3 regions of the Arthrobacter sp. SD1074B genome follow, and region 2 is predicted to be linked to each of the others. Evidence: riboswitches for the same ligand, from Rfam matches in the RefSeq annotation. Region 2 holds a riboswitch; each other region holds the start of a gene.
What was found. Region 2 has a riboswitch for thiamine pyrophosphate ahead of thiC (phosphomethylpyrimidine synthase ThiC). Riboswitches for the same ligand answer to the same signal wherever they lie in the genome.

Region 1 (4,898 bases), 470 kb from region 2:
TGCCCTTCCAGCCGTCGGTGGATCACTTCCATGAGCGCACCCGGCCCGCCGATTGGCATGAGTCCCTGATGAAGGCCTACGTGATCGACACGGTCTCCGCCGACTTCTACCGGTCCCTTTCCAGCTACGTCGACGCCGACACCGCCGCACTGATCGAACAGGTCCAGTCCGCCGGGGACGCGACGACGGTGCTGCGGGACCGTCTCAAGGAGGCCCTCGCCGATGACCCCCGGCTGGCCTCCCGGCTGGCGCTGTGGGCCCGGCGGCTGCTCGGTGAGGCACTCACCCAGGCCCAGCGGGTCAGCGTGGAACATGCTTTCCTCGGCGGCCTGACCGGCGCGGATGAGGCCCGGGCCGGCGAACTCGCCCGCGCCCTAACCGCCGAACTTGCCGCCGGCCATTCCCGGCGGATGTCCCAGCTCGGACTCGCCGGCTAGGTTTCCCGGCTAGCTTTCCCCGGCGCCGCTGCGGGCGCCCGCGTCGGCGTGGCTTCCGGCGTCAAGCGCGGCCAGCAGGGCCCGCGCGGCTCCGGCGGGATCAGCGGCCTCGGTAATCGCCCGGACCACCACGATCCGGCGCGCCCCGGCGTCGACGACCTGCTCCACGTTGGCAAGGTCGATGCCGCCGATCGCGAACCACGGCACCACGCCGGAGACCTTTCCGACATCCGCGGCTTCGGCCCGGCCGATCGCCGCGGCGGCGTAGCGCACCAGGTCCAGCCCGACGGCGGCACGGCCCGGCTTCGTCGGGGTGGCCCAGACCGGCCCCACGCAGAAGTAGTCCAGCCCGCTTCGGCCCGGGGCCGCCGCGATGGCGGCGTCGACCTGTTCCGGCGTGTGGGTGGACATGCCGATCACGGTGCCCTTGCCCAGGAACTCCCGGGCCGCGGTGAAGGATATGTCCTTTTGCCCGATGTGGAAGACCGGCGCCCCGGCGAGCGAGGCCACGTCGGCGCGGTCGTTCACGGCCCAGAGCCGGCCGTGCCGCTGCGCGACGGTGTGCAGGACCTCCAGCAACTCCAGCTCCTCGGCCGCCTCCAGCGACTTGTCCCGCAACTGGATGATGTCAACACCGCCGGTAAAGGCGGCATCAACGAAGTCCTCGAAGTCGCCGCGTTCCTTCCGGGCGTCGGTGCACAGGTACAGGCGGGCGGTGGTGTGGACATCCTGGCTCATGCCACAAGCCTAGTTCCTCTAAACTGGGCGCATACCGCGGGAGCCCGCGCAGGCCGTCACCGGCCGCCGGGCTGAGAGGGCGTCAGAGCCGACCGCTTGACCTGATCCGGTTAGTACCGGCGTAGGGAAGGAAGACCATGGACGTATCAGTCCCACCATCCGTCACACCCGCCACCGGAGCGGCGCCGCGGACAGGCGCCGAATATTACGACGTCGCCGTCATCGGCGGGGGAGTGATCGGCCACGGCATCGCCTGGGAGGCGCGCCGTTCCGGCCGCACCGTCGCCCTGCTCGACGACGCCCCCGGCTCCGGCGCCAGCTGGGCCGCCGCCGGCATGCTGGCTCCCGTGAGCGAACTGCATTACCAGGAGGAAGGCCTCCTGACCCTCATGCTGGAAGCGTCGCGGCTCTGGCCGGAGTTCGCGGCTGCCCTGGCCGGCGGCGCCGACGAGGGCGGCACCGGGTATCTCACGACGCCGACCCTCGCCGTCGGCGCGGACGCGGCCGACCGCCGGGCGCTCGCGGACCTGCGGGCGGTGCAGCTGGCCTGCGGCCTGACCGTGGAGCCGCTGACGGTGCGCGAGGCCCGCAGCCGTGAGCCCCTGCTCAGCCCGGGCATTTCCTGCGCCTTCGACATCCCGGCCGACCACCAGGTTGACCCGCGCCGGCTGCTGGCCCGGATCGGCTCGCTGCTGGCCGCCGACAGCCGGTTCACGGCGGTGCGGCGCCGGGCGGCCGGGCTGCTCTGGGACGGCTGCCGTGTGGCCGGGGCCACGCTTGAGGGCGGCGGGGAAATCCGTGCCGGCGAGACGGTCGTGGCGAACGGCCTCGGGGCGGGCAACCTGCAGGGCCTGCCGGCAGGACTGTCCCTGCCGCTGCGGCCGGTCTACGGGGATATCCTCCGGCTCCGGGTCCCGCACCGGCTTCGGCCGCTGCTGCGCTCCACCGTGCGCGGGCTGGTCCGCGGTGTGCCGGTGTACATCGTTCCGCGGGCCGACGGCACGGTGGTGATCGGAGCAACCCAGCGGGAGGACGCGCCATCCGAGTCCGGCGCTGTATCCGCTGGCGGTGTGTACCAGCTCCTGCGCGATGCACAGCAGCTGCTCCCGGCCGTCGCCGAACTGGAACTGCTTGAAGCCACGGCCAGGGCACGGCCCGGGACGCCGGACAACGCCCCGCTGCTGGGCCGCGTCTCCGGCCCCGGCGCGGGGCCGGAGATCGCGGGGCTGATCGTGGCCACCGGCTTTTTCCGGCACGGGGTACTGCTCACCCCGGCGGCCGCCGCCGTCTGCCGGGCACTGCTGGAGGGGCAGCCGGACCCGCGCTGGGCCCAATTCCGGCCGGACCGGTTCTCCGGCCGCCGCCCGGATTCCTCCGCGCACGAACCGCGGGACGTGTCACCCGCAAACGCCTCACCAACAGACAGGACCACAGCATGAACATCAGGCTCAACGGAGCGCAGCACGCCCTCGCCGACGGCGCCACAGTCGGCGCGCTGGTCAGCGGGGTTACCGGCCGGACGCTCGCCGCCGACGGCCAGGCGACGGACGGCCGGAAGCTCGGCGTCGCCGTCGCCCGCAACGCCGAGGTCGTTCCGCGCAGCCAGTGGCACGCGACGGCACTCGACGAGGGCGACGACGTCGAACTCGTTACCGCGGTACAGGGAGGATGAACGACATGGCAGAAACAGCACTCGCCGCAACACAGCAGGCACGCCGGGACCCGCTGACCTTCGACGGCGTGGAACTGGGATCTCGCCTGATCATGGGCACCGGCGGGGCACCGAGCCTGGATGGACTGGGCGCCGCCCTGGTGGCCTCCGGGACGGAACTCACCACGGTCGCCATGCGCCGCTACTCGCCGGCCGAGAGCGGCTCACTCTTCCAGCTGCTGGCGGACAACAACATCCGGGTGCTGCCCAACACCGCCGGCTGCTTCACCGCCAAGGACGCCGTCCTCACCGCCGAGCTGGCCCGCGAGGCGCTTGAGACGGACTGGGTGAAGCTCGAGGTGATCGCGGACGAGCACACCCTGCTGCCGGACGCGCTGGAACTCGTGGAGGCCACCGAGCAGCTGGTGGCCCGCGGCTTTAAGGTCTTCGCCTACACGAACGACGACCCGGTACTGGCCCTTCGGCTGGAAAACCTGGGCGCCACCGCTGTCATGCCGCTGGGCGCCCCGATCGGCACCGGCCTGGGCATCCTCAACCCGCACAACATCGAACTCATTGTCTCGAGGGCGTCTGTGCCGGTGGTGCTCGACGCCGGCATCGGCACGGCCTCCGACGCCGCGCTCGCGATGGAACTGGGCTGCGACGCCGTGCTGCTCGCCACCGCCGTGACCCGCGCCCAGGATCCGGCGGTCATGGGGGAGGCGTTCCGTCATGCCGTCATCGCCGGCAGGTTGGCGCGCAGGGCGGGCCGGATCCCGCGCCGCGAGCATGCCCTGGCCTCGTCCGCCATGGAAGGCCGGGCCGAGTTTCTTTAGTGGCCCCGGCGCGGCTGTCGTCGGGGCCCGTTCGGCTGCTTAGACGGTGAATAAAAGGCACTGTTGAAGATTAAATCCAGTGTCTATTCTGTGTGTTAACGACCGCTGCACTGCAGGGTCCGCCGGCCCCCGGCATGTCCCGGGAAGCCTTCCCGCTCCGGGGGCCCGTCTCGGTGAGGAGGCGTCCATGTCCAGCCCTGATGTGCCGACGCGGGGACCGGCCAAGTCCGGTCCCTACGTCGTGTCCGGAATCCTGTTGCTCATCGCCATTGTGGTTCCGTTGTTTGTGCCCGCTTATTCGCACGATGAGCCGCGTTTGGGCGGAATACCGTTTTTCTACTGGTATCAAATGATGTGGATTCCCGTCACTGCGGCCCTGGTAGGAATCTCCTATTTCTTGGTCACCAAGGAAGACCGCCGCCGGCGCGAAAGCGTCCGCGGCGTGGCTGGTCCGGGGGAGGAGCAATGAGCGGGGCCACCGTGCCGCTGGCCGTCCCGGACCGGCCGGTCAACGGTGTAGCACTCACGATCGTCATTATCCTCTTCTTGCTGGTGGCAGCCCTGGGGTTCGTGGCCGCGCGATGGCGCCGGGAAGAAACGACCGGGCTGCACAGCCTGGACGAGTGGGGCCTCGGGGGCCGGAGTTTCGGGACGTGGGTGACGTGGTTCCTGCTCGGGGGCGACCTCTACACGGCATACACCTTCGTCGCCGTACCGGCAGCCATGTGGGCCACCGGGGCCGTCAGCGGCTTCTTCGCGGTGCCCTACACGATCGTGCTGTACCCGATCGTGTTCCTGCTGATGAGCCGCTTGTGGTCGGTCTCGCACCGGCACGGGTTCGTCACGCCGGCCGACTTCATCGGCGGCCGCTATGGCAGCAGGGCGCTTACGGTCGCCGTAGCCATCACCGGCATCGTCGCGACCATGCCTTACATCGCGCTGCAGCTGGTCGGCATCAAGGCCGTGCTCACCGTGTTGGGCCTGGGCAGCTCGGAGAATGTGCTGCTGACGGACCTGCCGCTGATTGTGGCGTTCGTGGTTTTGGCCGCCTATACCTACACGTCCGGGTTGCGCGCTCCGGCCCTGATCGCTGTGGTCAAAGACCTGCTGATCTATTTGGCCGTGATCGTTGCGGTGATCTACCTGCCGATCAAGTTCGGGGGGTGGGGCACGATGTTTGACGCCGCTGAGGCGAAACTGGGTGCGGTCAATCCTGCGACGGGTAAACCGGTGGGA
Region 2 (4,898 bases):
GCCCGGGATGCCGGGAATGCCGGGGATGGGCGGCGGCGGTGCCCGCAAGGGAGCCAAGAGCGCGCCGAAGAAGAAGGCCCGCTCCGGCAACCCGGCCAAGGCCGCGCAGGAGCTCAAGGACGCGGAGGCGCGGCGCGCCGCCGGCCCAAAGGCCGTGCCCACCGGTGCAGCCTTCGGCCAGCAGGGCGGGGAATTCGACCCCTCCCAGCTCAACCTGCCCAAGGGCTTCGACAAGTTCCTCGGCGGCAGCAAGTAGCCGAAACCGGTCTGCCGCCGGCAGCAGCATGCCGACAGCCAGTATGTCGTCGGCTTCGTTGACGGGGCGGTGCCATAGGCTTAGGACATGTTCAAGCAGCGCGTAGTCTTCGTCCACGGGGCCGGCAGTTTTGGCGCCGCGGCGTGGCCGAAGCAGCACGGCATGGCGCTGAGCTACGACGCCCTGTTCCTGCGGCGCCACGGTTTCGACCCCGTCGCCGAACCGCAGGAAACAGACTTCGCCGCCGACGCCGGCATCGTGCTGCGGGCCTTGGCGGACGACGGCCGCGGCGAGGCCGGCGGCCACGTCGTGGCCCACTCGCAGGGCGCGATCGCCGCGATGATGGCCGCCGTCGAACGCCCCGACCTCGTCCGGTCCCTCACCCTGGTGGAACCGGCCTGCCTCTCGCTTACGGCAGAACTGCCGGCGACCGCCGCGCACCGGGCCCTGATGCAGCCGCTCTTCGACGTCCGGCACAACCTCGGCGACGAGGATTTCCACCGGGAGTTCGTGCGCCGGGTGTTCGCCGCCCACGCCCCGGTCCGCGGCACCGTGGGCGAGCCCGCGGTGGAGGACGGACGCGCCGCGCGGCGCCTCCGCCTGCAGGCACCGCCGTGGGAAGCCCCGCTGCAGATTGTTCCGGGCGTGCCGACGCTGGTCCTGACCGGCGGCTGGGAACCGCTCTACGAGGAAATTGCCGGCTACCTGCGGGAGACGGGCGCCTTGCACCGCACCGCCCCGGGCGGGCACCGGCCGCAGGATTCGAAGGAAGGCGACCGCGCCATCCGCTCCTTCATCGCCGACGTCAACCGCAGCCGGCACGCCCACGCCTCCTGACGCGCCGGTGCCGCGCGTCAGAAGGCTGCCGGGGCCCCGTCTAAGAGGGCGCGCCGAGGGAGGGCCCGGGCAGGTAGACCTTGCCGCCGGCCGCCAGGAATTCGTCGCTTTTCGCGCGCATTCCGGCTGCCATCTGTGCCAATGCTGCCTGGGAATCCGCTGAACCGTATTCGTCCCGGATGTCCTGGCTGATCCGCATGGAGCAGAACTTCGGCCCGCACATGGAGCAGAAGTGGGCTGTCTTGGCCGGTTCGGCCGGCAGAGTCTCGTCGTGGAAGGCCTCCGCGGTCACCGGGTCCAGGGAAAGTGCGAACTGGTCGCGCCAACGGAATTCAAACCGGGCCTTGGACAGGGCATCGTCGCGTTCGTGTGCACCGGGATGCCCCTTGGCCAGGTCGGCGGCGTGGGCTGCGATCTTGTAGGTGATGACCCCGGTCTTCACGTCGTCCTTGTTGGGCAGGCCCAGATGCTCCTTGGGCGTGACGTAGCACAGCATGGCCGTGCCGTAGCGGGCGATCTCCGTGGCGCCGATCGCCGAAGTGATGTGGTCATAGCCCGGTGCGATGTCCGTGACCAGCGGCCCCAGCGTGTAGAAGGGCGCCCCCTTGCAGAGTCCCTGCTGGCGCTCCACGTTTTCCCGGACGAGGTGGAACGGCACGTGGCCCGGGCCTTCCACCATGACCTGGACATCGAACTCCCAGGCCCGCTGCGTGAGCTCGGCCAGGGTATCCAGCTCGGCGAACTGGGCTGCGTCGTTGGCGTCCGCCGTCGACCCCGGCCGCAGCCCGTCGCCGAGGGAGAAGGCGACGTCGTAGCGGGCAAAAATTTCGCACAGCTCGTCAAAGTGTTTGTACAGGAAGTTCTCCTGATGGTGCGCAAGGCACCACCCGGCCATGACCGAACCGCCGCGGGACACGATTCCGGTAACCCGGTTGGCGGTCAGCGGGACGTACCGGAGCAGCACTCCGGCGTGGATGGTCATGTAGTCGACGCCCTGCTCGCACTGTTCGATCACGGTGTCCCGGAAGATTTCCCAGGTCAGCGCATTTGCCTCGCCGTTGACCTTTTCCAGGGCCTGGTAGATCGGGACAGTGCCGATGGGGACAGGGGAGTTGCGGATTATCCATTCGCGGGTGGTGTGGATGTCGTCCCCGGTCGACAGGTCCATCACCGTGTCCGCTCCCCACTGCGTGGCCCACTGGAGCTTGTCGACCTCCTCGGCGATGGAGCTGGTGAGCGCAGAGTTGCCGATGTTCGCGTTGATCTTGACCAGGAACGCCTTCCCGATGATCATCGGCTCGGACTCCGGGTGGTTGATGTTGCTGGGGATGATGGCCCGGCCGGCGGCGACTTCGCTGCGGACGAGCTCGACGTCGCAGTTCTCCCGCAATGCGACGAAGCGCATCTCCGGTGTCACGAGGCCCTTCCGTGCGTAGTGCATCTGGGTGACCGTTCGGCCCTCAACGGCGCGGCGGGGCTCCGGCGGCGCTCCGCGCCATTCCGCTGAGGCGGCACCGCGTCGGACCGCGGATTTGCCGTCGTCGAGCAGGTTGCGTTCCCGGCCGCTGTAGGGTTCCGTGTCCCCGCGTCCGGCGATCCATTCACTGCGGAAAGCGGCGAGCCCCACCACCGGGTCGTTGCCCGGTCCCGCGGTGCGGTACACCCGGAACGGAGGATTCCCGACGCCGCCCGGGGATGGTTCCAAGGCAATTTCCGTCACCGGGACGCGGATCCCGCCGTCTTCGACATACGCGAGTGCATGGGATTTCAGGGACTGCGTCACGGTTGTTGCGCCGCTGGCGGGAGGCTCCGTTGGCGCGGCGCTGTTCCCGTTCAGGGCAGGGCTGTGCTGTGGATTTGTTGCGCTCAAAGAACTACTCACTTCCTTCGCCGGCATTACCCGGACAGGTTCAACGGTCGCAGGCTGCGCCAGCCTGATCTCAGCCCCTGCAGGGGCACCCGTGTGGTCGTAGACGAAGCTACCACAGGGCGCCCGGGAAGCCGGCGGGGGCGCCCGGACCGCGTCTGTGTCAGCGTGGCGTCGTGATTCAGCGCAGGGTCTTGCCCCGGGGTTGGACGCGCTGGGCCCGCGGATCGCCATGCGGATTAGGCTTTAGGCCATGAGCAGCATCATCGAATTCAGCGGCCCGGTCCTCACGGCAGTCGATCGGGAGCGGCGCGGAGTGTGGGCCGTGGACGGCAGGCTGACCTTCAACCGGCCCGCGGCCGCGGCGGACCTAATCCTGGATGGCTGGGTCATCCCGGGCCTGGTCGACGCGCACTGCCACATCGGGCTCGGTCCCGGCGGAGACGTCCCGGACGAGGTAGCCGAGCGGCAGGCCCTGACCGACCGCGACGCGGGAACGCTGCTGGTCCGCGATGCCGGCGCGGTCCACGACACCCGGTGGATCCAGCAGCGGAGCGACCTGCCGCGCATCATCCGCTCCGGGCGGCACATCGCGAGGACGCGACGGTACCTGCGGGGCTTCGCCGTCGAGGTTGAACCCGGGGACCTGGTGGAGGCCGTGCGCAAGCAGGCCCGCGCGGGGGACGGCTGGGTCAAGCTGGTGGGCGACTGGATCGACCGCGACGCCGGCGACCTTGCCGCCAGCTTCCCGGCCGGGACCGTAAAGGACGCGGTCCGGGCTGCCCACGACGAGGGCGCCCGGGTCACGGCGCACTGCTTCGCGGAAGACACCCTCGATGACATGCTCGACGCCGGTATTGACTGCATCGAACACGGCACCGGGCTGCTGCCCCGGCACGTGCCCCGCTTCGTCGAACAGGGTGTGCCGATCGTGCCCACGTTGATCAACATCGCCACCTTCCCGGACATTGCGGCCCAAGCCGAAGGCAAGTTCCCGCGCTACGCCGCACACATGCGCTCACTCTGGGAACGCCGCGCCGAACGGATCGTGGAGGCGTACGAAGCCGGCGTGGCCATCTACGCCGGGACGGACGCGGGCAGCGTCATCAAACACGGCCGGATCGCCGATGAACTCGAGGCCCTGCACACCGCCGGACTCCCGGCCGCAGCGGCGCTCGACGCCGGAACCTGGGCTGCCCGGGGCTGGCTCGGTGCCGAATCCATTGCCGAAGGCGCCAGCGCGGACGTGCTGGTCTGCGCCGAGGACCCCCGCCGCAACCTCGCGACCCTGCGGGCGCCCCGGAACATCGTGCTGCGCGGGGAACTGGTAGGTCAAGAGCCTCTCCCGCATTAGGAATAAATTGAAGCTTCAAGTAATTTATGTCTAAGTAAGGTCACCGAAGGTCGGTGGCCGCAGGACCACCACCGGAGCGTTTCGATGACCGCAGAAACCAGCACCCAGGATCTCCTTCCCGCCGAACTCACCATGGGCACCGTGATGCTCAAGGTAGGCGACATGAAGGTCATGACCGATTACTACCAGCGCGCCCTCGGCCTCGACATCGTCGCCGAGCAGGACGGCGGGCTGTACCTTGGACGCAAGCGCAAGCCCCTCGTCCACCTGGCCCCCGCCCCCGGGCTGAACCTGCCCTCCCGCGGCGAGGCCGGCCTCTTCCACACCGCCCTGCTGTTCGAGGACCAGCCCTCGCTGGCCGCCACCGTCGCCTCCGCTGCGCAGTACGAGCCGCAGTCCTTCACCGGCAGCGCCGACCACCTCGTCAGCGAGGCCTTCTACTTCAATGACCCGGAGGGCAACGGCATCGAGCTGTACTGGGACCGGCCCCGCGACGCCTGGTCCTGGGACGGGAAGAACGTCGTGATGGACAGCCTCGCCTTGCCCCCGCAGCGTTACCTCGAGCAGCACCTCACCGAAGCGTC
Region 3 (4,898 bases), 1.3 Mb from region 2:
TGCTGTGCGCGGTGGGGCTGCAGCTGCGCACTTGGTGGGTGTGGCCGGTGCTGGGAGTGGCGTGGATCTTCCAGTTGCTCACCGTGCCGGTCTCGGCCCACATGGTGGGACGCGCCGGCTACCGCACCAAGCACCTGCATCCGGAACTCCTCAGCGCCGACGAGCTCGAGGCCGTCGTGCAGCAGGCGGCCGGCAAGCGCGGGTTTACCGACGACGAGTGACGCCGCAGCCGTCGCCCAGGGCCGTCGCCCCGGGCGGTGCGCTAGCTGAGGCGCGCTAGGCGATGCGCCCTAGACGAGGTCCTGGGTTTTGGCGAAGCGGGTGATTGCCCGCTGCGTGCCGCGGTTGGCGAGGACCTGGATGATGGCGCTGACCGAGGCCGAGATCAGGGCGAATGTCAGCGCCTGGCGCAGTGTGGTGGGAACGTCGTCGTCGTGGCCCTTGGGCGGCTTGTTGCCGGTGGTCTTCTCCCAAACGGTGTCGACCACCTTGGTGCCAACAAAACCGGCCAGAAGGCTGATGCCGGTGCCGAGCAGTTTGATGAAGATGTTCATACGTCTTACTCCTTGCGGGAGGAAACAGGGCTTCCCCTAGCCTAGCGTCCCAGTGACGCCGGCCGGCCAAGGACCTCCGTCAACGCCTCGACCACCAGCTCATGGTCGGCTTTCTGCGGCAGTCCCGACACCGTGACGGCGCCTACCATCCCGGTGCCGCGCAGGTAGATGGGAAACGAGCCGCCGTGGGCCGCGAACTCCTGCTGGTCGAACCAGGCGTTGTCCTCGATCCTGCGCCCGGCCGCGCGCGCCCGAAGGCCCACCAGCAGCGATGGGACTTCATACCGCACGGCGGTACGCTGTTTGGCTCTGATCCAGCGATCGTTGTCAGGGGTGGCGCCCTCCAGCGCAGCGTGGAATAGCACCTGCTCACCCTTGGTGATGTCGATGGCGATCGGGTGGGAGCGTTGCCGGCCAAGTTCCACCAGGCGGAGCCCAAGGTCAAGGGCGTCGTCTTTGCTGAAGGACTCGAACTGCAGTTCCTCGATCTCCATCAGGAGGCGGCCGATGAGCGCCGCCAGGGACCCGTGCGGCTGCGGTTCGGCGGAGTCCGGGTCGTACTCGGGGGAAGGCGCTGGGGAGTCGGTCAAGGGCTTCAGCTTCCGTTAGTCGGCCGCCGTCGGCAGGACCCGGCCTCGGCGGTGTCACGTGATCGCATGCTACGCCGACTCTAGCAAGCCGGCTCTCGCAGGTCACAAGCGGTCCAGCCCCAACTGGCTGGCAGTAGTTGTCGTTGTGGGCCCTCGGGACGACGACAACTGCGAGTCACCGGGGAGGTCTGCCGGGTGTAAACTGGCCCAGCCCACAAGGGCGATTTTGATACGACAGGGGAGCGCCGCCGTCGGGCATCACTGGAGCAGTCCAGGGAACCGTAGGTGGGCGCTGAGAGTGCGGACAGCCGCAGACCCTCGAACCTGATCCGGTTAGTACCGGCGCAAGGGAGTCGAGTTCTCAGGGTGCCCGGCGCCCGTGGCGGAAGCCGCGGCGCCGCCGGAACACACCCTCCCCTCCTGTACCTCAGGAGGACGACATGACTGATATTTCTGCGAAGCAGACACCTACCAGCGGCAAATACAACTGGCGCGTGGTCGACATTGTGGTGGCGGCGTTGATCGCTGTTGCCGGCGGTGTGATTTTCTGGGCTTGGTCCCAGGGTTCCAACCTTGTTTCCGTTCCGCTCAACGCCGTTTACCCGCCGCTAACCGGGCTGTATGCCGGCGGCTGGATGATTCCCGCGGTGCTGGGCATGCTCATTATCCGCAAGCCCGGAGCGGCGCTCTTCTGCGAAACCGTCGCCGCCACCGGCGAGCTGATCATGGGCTCGCAGTACGGCGCCTCGGTACTGTTTTCCGGCTTCGTCCAGGGCCTGGGCGCCGAACTGATCTTCGCAGCGTTCCTGTACAAGCGGTTCAACCTGCCGGTGTCCCTGCTCGCCGGAGCCGGCGCGGGCCTGTTCTGCGGCCTGAACGACTCCTTCCTGCCCTGGGGCTGGAACATCGCGTACGAAACGGGTGACAAGCTCGCCTACATCATCTTCTGCGCCATCTCCGGAGCCGTAATTGCCGGCGGGCTGTCCTGGCTGGCCGCCCGCGGCCTGGCCAAGACCGGGGTGCTGGGCTCATTCGCCTCCCGCAAGGCAGCGTCGGAACCCGTGTTCTCCTGAGACCCGCACACGCATGAGAACTTCCGACGCCGTCCGGCCGGCCGCGGTCGCCGCCCGCGGCTGGGGCTGGCGGCACGCCGGCCGGCCCCGGCCCGCCGTGAGCGGCCTGGACCTGGACATCCGCCCGGGCGAGCGCGTGCTGCTGCTGGGCCCGTCCGGTGCAGGCAAGTCCACGCTGCTGCATGCCCTCGCCGGGGTGCTCGGGGACAGCACTGCTGCAGCGGCGTCCTCGGCAGCCGCCGCGGACGCCGAGGACTCGGACGAGACCGGCAGCCTGCTGATCGACGGCGTCCCGCCCCGCGCCCGGCGTGGCAGGGCGGGGCTGATGCAGCAGGACCCGGAGACCCAGGTGGTGCTGTCGCGGCTTGGCGACGACGTCGCCTTCGGAGCCGAAAACCTGTCCGTACCCCCGGCGGAGATCTGGCGCCGGGTGGCGGAGGCGCTCGATGACGTGGGGCTGGGCGGCCTGTCGCTGCAGCACCCGACGTCGGCGCTCTCCGGCGGGCAGAAGCAACGGCTGGCGCTCGCCGGGATCCTCGCGATGCGGCCGGGCCTGCTGCTGCTCGATGAGCCCACCGCCAACCTTGACCCGGCCGGTGTCCTGGAGGTCCGCGACGCCGTGGGACGGTGCCTGGACAAGACCGGGGCCACGCTGGTGGTGGTGGAGCACCGGGTTGCCGTCTGGAAAGACCTCGTGGACCGGATCGTCGTGCTCCAGCCCGGATCCGCCACGGACTCCGCCGTGCTGCTGGACGGGCCCCCGGACCTGGTCCTGGAGCAGGCACGGGACATCCTCATCGCCGCCGGCGTCTGGGTGCCCGGCCATGTGCCTGCCACCCGGGCCCGCACCGGGGGCGCCCTCGCGAGCGAGGGCGGCGGCTTCGCGCCGGGCCAACTGCTGCTGGCCGCCGAGGGGCTGGCCGTGTCGCGGGAACGGCCCCGCCGCACCGGTGTGCTGCGCGGGTTCCGCACTGTCCCGCCCGCGCCAGTGCAGTCCGGCATCACGGCGCAGGTCCGGGCCGGGCAGGCACTGACCATCACCGGCCCCAACGGGTCCGGGAAGTCAACCTTCGCCCTCACCCTGGCCGGACTGCTCGCCCCGGTGGCCGGTGCGGTCTCCGCCACGACCGAACTGAGCGCCGGCGCGGGCATCGATCCCTACAAGTGGAGGGCGCAGCAGTTGATCGCCAGGATCGGCACGGTGTTCCAGGAACCCGAGCACCAGTTCGTCACCGGCCGGGTGCTGGACGAGCTGATGTTCGGACCCCGCCAGCTGGGCCGCGGCGAAGAACGGGTCGACGAACTGCTGGAACGCCTCCGGCTGCGCGACCTGGTCGACGCCAACCCCTATACCCTCTCCGGCGGCGAAAAGCGGCGGCTCTCGGTCGCCACCGTGCTGGCCGCGCACCCGCAGGTGCTGGTGCTGGACGAGCCGACCTTCGGCCAGGACGCCAGCACCTGGGCGGAACTTGCCTCCTTCCTCTCCGAGCTCCTCGACGCCGGCACTGCCGTGGTCTCGGTGACCCACGACGCGGAATTCAGCGACGTCCTGGGCGGCACCGAGTTGAAACTCGGCGCACCGCGGCCCGGCGTGCCCGGCCGGACGAATCCGGGGGTGGCGGCGCCATGAGGGACACCCTGACACTGCCCGGGAACCGCGCAGTGTTGGCCCGGGCCAACCCGCTGGCCAAGTTCGCCGGCGTCGTGCTCATTACGGTCGTCCTGGCGCTGTCCATCGACTGGGTGTCCGCCTCCGTCGCGCTCGGTTTCGAACTCCTGCTGTTCCCGCTTGCCGGCCTGACCCTGGCCCTGCTCTGGCAGCGCGGCTGGCCGCTGATCCTCGCGGCGGCCGTGGGCGGCTGGAGCACCGCGATCCTGGCGCCGGACCACGGAAGGATACTGCTCGACGTCGGTGTCTGGTCCATCAGCGAGGGCTCGCTGCAGCTCGGGCTGGGCTTCCTGTTACGCGGCCTCGCGATCGCCTTGCCGGCGGTGCTGCTGATGAGCTGCACGGACCCGACGGACCTGGCCGACGCCCTGGCGCAGCAGGCAAGGTTGCCGCACCGGTTCGTGCTCGGCACCCTCGCCGCGATGCGCCTGGTGGGGCTCATGGCCGAGGAATGGCAGACCATCGGCATGGCCCGGCGGGCCCGCGGCGTCGGTTCGCACGGCAATCCGGCGCAGCGGCTGAGGGCCACGCTGGGGCAGAGCTTCGGGCTGCTGGTCCAGGCACTCCGGCGCGCCTCCCGGCTCGCGGTGACCATGGAAGCACGTGGCTTCGGCGGCGCGCCGCGGACCTGGGCACGGACGGCGACGTTCAGCCGGCTGGACGCGTGGGTGGTCCTCGGCGGCGTGCTGATCGCCGGCGCGGCGGTGGCGGCGGCGATCAGCGCCGGGACCTGGAATATGGTGTTCCTGGGCCAGCAGTAGAGGCCGGGCGCTGGCTTCTGCGTCGGCATCCCATGGGTGCGGTATCGCACGAAATGGATATTGTGTGAGCTTTAATGCAATTTTTAGCATCTACGGCGCTCAGATAGACCATCCATGATATTTATTGCTTATGACTCAACAGACTGCTGAATCCGTTGGCGCCGTGCTCCGGGACGCCCGCGGCGAGAAGGGCTGGACCCAGGGACAGCTTGCGGCCGAACTGGGAACCAGCCAGAGCGCCATTGCCCGGA

Region 1: linked by a shared signal. The riboswitch ahead of thiO (glycine oxidase ThiO) and the one ahead of thiC (phosphomethylpyrimidine synthase ThiC) in region 2 are both predicted to bind thiamine pyrophosphate.
Region 3: linked by a shared signal. The riboswitch ahead of ACUYM2_RS17065 (ECF transporter S component) and the one ahead of thiC (phosphomethylpyrimidine synthase ThiC) in region 2 are both predicted to bind thiamine pyrophosphate.

What each region holds. Positions count from the first base shown of each region.
Region 1 is NZ_JBRAZT010000001.1:2,848,022-2,852,919, reverse strand. It holds gene ACUYM2_RS13195 (ferritin-like fold-containing protein) at 1-437, shown strand, start outside; gene thiE (thiamine phosphate synthase) at 447-1,175, opposite strand; TPP riboswitch at 1,202-1,321, shown strand; gene thiO (glycine oxidase ThiO) at 1,313-2,614, shown strand; gene thiS (sulfur carrier protein ThiS) at 2,611-2,847, shown strand; gene ACUYM2_RS13175 (thiazole synthase) at 2,853-3,662, shown strand; gene ACUYM2_RS13170 (DUF3311 domain-containing protein) at 3,850-4,131, shown strand; gene mctP (monocarboxylate uptake permease MctP) at 4,128-4,898, shown strand, end outside.
Region 2 is NZ_JBRAZT010000001.1:2,382,587-2,387,484, reverse strand. It holds gene ffh (signal recognition particle protein) at 1-256, shown strand, start outside; gene ACUYM2_RS11025 (alpha/beta fold hydrolase) at 344-1,093, shown strand; gene thiC (phosphomethylpyrimidine synthase ThiC) at 1,134-2,990, opposite strand; TPP riboswitch at 2,959-3,066, opposite strand; gene ACUYM2_RS11015 (amidohydrolase family protein) at 3,214-4,314, shown strand; gene ACUYM2_RS11010 (VOC family protein) at 4,399-4,898, shown strand, end outside.
Region 3 is NZ_JBRAZT010000001.1:3,653,791-3,658,688, reverse strand. It holds gene mnhG (monovalent cation/H(+) antiporter subunit G) at 1-221, shown strand, start outside; gene ACUYM2_RS17075 (DUF4235 domain-containing protein) at 291-554, opposite strand; gene ACUYM2_RS17070 (heme-degrading domain-containing protein) at 596-1,144, opposite strand; TPP riboswitch at 1,371-1,513, shown strand; gene ACUYM2_RS17065 (ECF transporter S component) at 1,585-2,217, shown strand; gene ACUYM2_RS17060 (ABC transporter ATP-binding protein) at 2,231-3,847, shown strand; gene ACUYM2_RS17055 (energy-coupling factor transporter transmembrane component T family protein) at 3,844-4,647, shown strand; gene ACUYM2_RS17050 (UDP-N-acetylglucosamine 1-carboxyvinyltransferase) at 4,778-4,898, shown strand, end outside.